One region of the Ruminiclostridium josui JCM 17888 genome, then DNA from elsewhere that is predicted to be linked to it. Evidence: a T-box and tRNA genes for the amino acid it is inferred to sense, from the RefSeq annotation. Region 1 holds a T-box; the other holds one or more tRNA genes.

Region 1 (2,210 bases):
TGAAGCATGGTGAATAGCTTGTCAGAGTGTGAGGCAGTGATGCTTCAGGAATTATGGTGTCTATAAACTTTCCTATCATTGAATGCTCACTTGTTCCAATCAAGAACAAATCTTCACCCTCTATTTTGTACATCATGGCTTCCATTTCAGCAAAGCTCATAACCCCAGTTACAACCTCGCTACGTATCATAAAAGGAGGTATACAGTAAGTAAAACCACGGTCTATCATAAAATCCCTAGCATATGAAATTACAGCAGAATGTAGTCTTGCAATATCCCCCATCAAATAGTAGAAACCGTTTCCTGCAACCTTTCTGGCACTATCTAAATCAATTCCTTTTAACTTTTCCATTATTTCAGTATGATAAGGAATCTCAAAGTCAGGTACCACCGGCTCGCCATAACGCTGAACTTCTACGTTTTCACTGTCATCCTTTCCTATAGGAACACTAGGGTCAATTATATTAGGAATGGTCATAAGGATTTTCTTTACTTTCTCTTCAAGCTCATTTTCTTTTACTTCTAAAGCTGCCAAACGTTCAGATTGAGCTGTAACCTGCTGCTTCATTTCCTCTGCCTCAGCCTTTTTACCCTGAGCCATAAGTCCGCCAATCTGCTTTGAAATCTTATTTCTGTTGGCTCTTAAAGTTTCTGCTTCTTGCTTTGTGCTTCTCAGCTCAGAATCCAAAGCGATAACCTCGTCAACTAACCCAAGCTTTTTATCCTGAAATTTATTCCTTATATTCTGCTTTACAATTTCGGGATTTTCTCTGACAAATTTTAAATCTAACATCCTTGTTCCTCCTGTATTAAATATTATAGTTTTTACAAAATAAATAAAATCAAAAAAACCTTCCAATCCCATATAACAATGGGACGGAAGGTATCCGCGTTGCCACCCAAATTGCCGATAAAAATTATCGACCTCTCGACAAAAGTACTATAAAGGGTACCAACCTCTCGATTCGTCACCGACAGCTCCAAAAGTGGATAGACTCATTTTCTCACCGATTTTCACCACCCATCGGCTCTCTTCAGAAAAAAATAAATCATAGCTTTTATTATCGCTGTTTTTTGATATTTTGATATATTATTTTCTATTATATATATATTTATTCCAGTTTTCAAGTATTCATGCTGTTTTAATCAACCACTTCACATTCACGCATTGCAAGAATTGTCTGCTGTATAAGGTAATCCAATTCCCATCCCAGTAATTCTGCACCACGCTCTATAACCTCTCTAGAACATCCAGCTGCAAAATTGGATGTCTTATATTTTTTCTTAACTGATTTAACTTCAAGATCCGAAACACTTTTTGAAGGCCTCATAAGTGCCACAGCGCCAATAAGTCCTGTTAGCTCATCTACTGCATAAAGAACCTTTTCCATTTGATGTTCTGGCTTGATGTCCACTGTGAGTGCATATCCATGACTTGCAGTAGCGCGAATAATCCTGGGATCTATTCCTCTTTCCTTCATGATTTCCTGCTGCTTTATACAGTGCTCCTCAGGATATTGCTCAAAATCCAAATCATGGAGTAAACCCACAATTCCCCAGAAATCCTCTTCCTCCGAATAACCCAACTGCCTTGCAAAATATCGCATAACACCTTCTACAATCTGTGCGTGCTTCAAATGAAAAGCATCCTTGTTATACTCTGTAAGAAGCTCCCACGCTTTTTCCCTTGTTATTGTACTCATATCTACTCCACCTCTTAATGTTCTTAATGTAAAATATAAATATATTATAGTCTATTTACAGCCGCTTCAAGCTGTAGAAAAGCCTTTTCCAGTATTACTCTAGGGCAGGCAATGTTTATCCTTTGAAAGCCTTTTCCCTCTTCCCCAAACATTGTCCCACCGTCAAGCCACAGCTTTGCATCTCTTACTATAAGTTTTTCAAGCTCTGCTTCAGTTAACTCAAGCTCCCTGAAATCCAGCCATACCAGATAAGTTCCCTGTGGCTCCACAAGCTTTATTTTATGCAGTCTTTCTGCAAGAAAATTTCTTACAAAAGACAAGTTTCCAGCAAGATAAGCCTTTAACTGCTGCAGCCATTCATGGCCATACTGGTAAGCTGCCTTGCAGGCGACAATTCCCATAGTATTAATCTGGCCATGTCCGGTCTTGTTAATTTCATTTTTTATTGCTTTTTTAAGTTCTCTGTTACTTATTATTATATTGGACACCTGCAGTCCTGCAAGGTTA
Region 2 (2,210 bases), 600 kb from region 1:
GTAGAGACAATGACTAACATTTTAAAAATTGTAAAATTAGATTTTGCATTAATAAAGCCATATATAAAAATTATACTAATTGCAATGTTGTCTCCGCTAATTATAATGTACTCCATGAAGGATATGATTTCGGGGATTTTATTCCTAATGTGTTTTATGGCAATGACCTCAGGATACACTTTTTCAGTTGCAGAAAAGAATGACCTTGGGAGACTTTACGGACTTCTTCCCATAAGCCGAAACAATATTGTAACTGGGAAGTACCTGTTTATAATTATACAAGGAATAGTCTTAAATGTATTAGGGGTATCGGCAAATGCTATTATGTTGACTACTTTAAAAGTAAATTTTACATCTGGTGATATTTTAATCGGCATTAGCATAGGCCTGTTAACTTACTCATTCTTTACTGCAGTACAGCTGCCATTCTTCTTTAAATTTGGAGGTATAAAGGGAAGATTCTTTGCATTCCTGCCTTTTCTAGGAATTTTCTCAATAAGTGAAGTAGCAAAAAGAATGAGTCCTGATAAACTAGAAGAATTATCTTCTATAGCAATATTAAATAATCCGTATGGAATATTTATATTTAGTATCTTATTTGGTGTACTTTCCTACTGTATATCTATAGGTATATCACAAAGAATATTTTGCAGATTGGAATAAAATAAAGTACCGGGCTGCATGAAATTATGTTCTGTTACCGCAACCCGGTCAAAAGGATGTATAGGACAAAGAAGTAGAGGGTGGCGTCCAAAAGGGCAAGTTCCTACTGATACACATTTGCTGTGCCATTAATAAGCATAACTTAAAATTATGACTATTTTATTGAAATTTTGTGAAGAAATTATGTCAGGAAAAAGGCTTGAAACCGTTTAGGTTTACGTGTACAATATTACATGTATTCCGTGGAGAAGTACCCAAGTGGTTGAAGGGTCCGCACTCGAAATGCGGTAGGCGGTTAATAGCCGTGCAAGAGTTCAAATCTCTTCTTCTCCGCCAAAAAGGTAGTAGATTTTATTATTAAATCTGCTACCTTTTTTGTTTTTGGGGCTGTTACGCCATTGCAAAAATATTTTTGAAAATCTTTAAATTAGGGGTTGAAGTATAACTAACACTTTGCAGAATATATATCGGGCCCTCGATGGAAAATTTATATGGAGGTTCAGATAATGAACAATATAAAAGTAAAGAGAGCAGTGATTTTGGTTTTGAGAATACAGAAATACAAAGACTGTGGACAAAAGTAGATGTGCGAAATATTGCATCCTGTAGAATGCTGGAGAAGTGTGGCTACACTAAGGAAGGTCTAATCAGACAAGGAAAAATGGTAAATACATGGTGTGACTATTATATATATGGAATTCTTTCCTCTGATATGAAGCCGAGATAAGTTAGGGATAAAAAAAGAATATGCCACACGGTTTTAATGCCTGTATGCCATATTCTTTCTGAAGTTTGCGCATGTAACGCATATGAAATTAAGACCTTCCTATCTGGATTATTTTGGGTGGTAAGCCAAAATAAAAAATACAATAAACTTGGCTAAATGATTCTGAAGTACGCAATATTTATAATATTTACAAAGTCATATTAAAGTAGAATGAATAATCTAAATGAATTTACGTCGTTCAAGTGAAAATAAAATCGGGATTATACTTAACTGAGGTATAATTTTTATATTCTGACTTGAGTCTTTTTACCCAGCTTTACTAGATGTCATAACCAAGGATGCTTCGCTGGATTATGCGGCATTGCAAATGTTTTTAGCAACTTACCGCCCGACGATAATACACTCTGCAATATGGGGTTCTAATGATCACCTTATCCTTCTTTAATATTTTGCTGCAAAAACTATGACTATCTTTGTGTGAAAAAAATAACATCGCATATTACATATTAAATATGATTAATCCTTACCACCCAAAATAATCCAGATAAAGAAAATCATATATCATAGCTAATTTAAATATCTGCAAATGAGAAATTACAAATACAATCCATAATTATATGTTTTGTTTATAGTTTCCACTGATACACCATTTACCACAGCCTGATAAGTAGTAACCAACCTGTATGAGTATCCGTGATCTACAATGCATGTTCTGCTTAAAGCACCATAGTATGTATAAGAGATTTCTGTAAAGGTCTCCTGAGTTACCCAACTACCATTTTGGTATTTTTGAAGCTTTGCGACTATTATTACCTCTGTT

The links. A T-box is a leader RNA that pairs with one kind of tRNA and senses whether it is charged. The one in region 1 lies ahead of serS (serine--tRNA ligase), so its partner is inferred to be a tRNA-Ser.
Region 2: it has a tRNA-Ser gene. The T-box ahead of serS (serine--tRNA ligase) is inferred to sense a tRNA for this amino acid. The anticodon was not compared.

The regions. Positions count from the first base shown of each region.
Region 1 covers NZ_JAGE01000001.1:1,454,647-1,456,856, forward strand. Annotated here, with positions in the region: gene serS (serine--tRNA ligase) at 1-793, opposite strand, end outside; T-box leader at 870-1,074, opposite strand; gene K412_RS0106925 (hydrolase) at 1,143-1,703, opposite strand; gene K412_RS0106930 (MalY/PatB family protein) at 1,748-2,210, opposite strand, start outside.
Region 2 covers NZ_JAGE01000001.1:2,057,631-2,059,840, forward strand. Annotated here, with positions in the region: gene K412_RS0109610 (ABC transporter ATP-binding protein) at 1-17, shown strand, start outside; gene K412_RS0109615 (ABC-2 transporter permease) at 10-663, shown strand; tRNA gene K412_RS0109620 (tRNA-Ser) at 908-999, shown strand; gene K412_RS0109625 (GNAT family N-acetyltransferase) at 1,142-1,390, shown strand; gene K412_RS0109630 (hypothetical protein) at 1,985-2,210, opposite strand, start outside.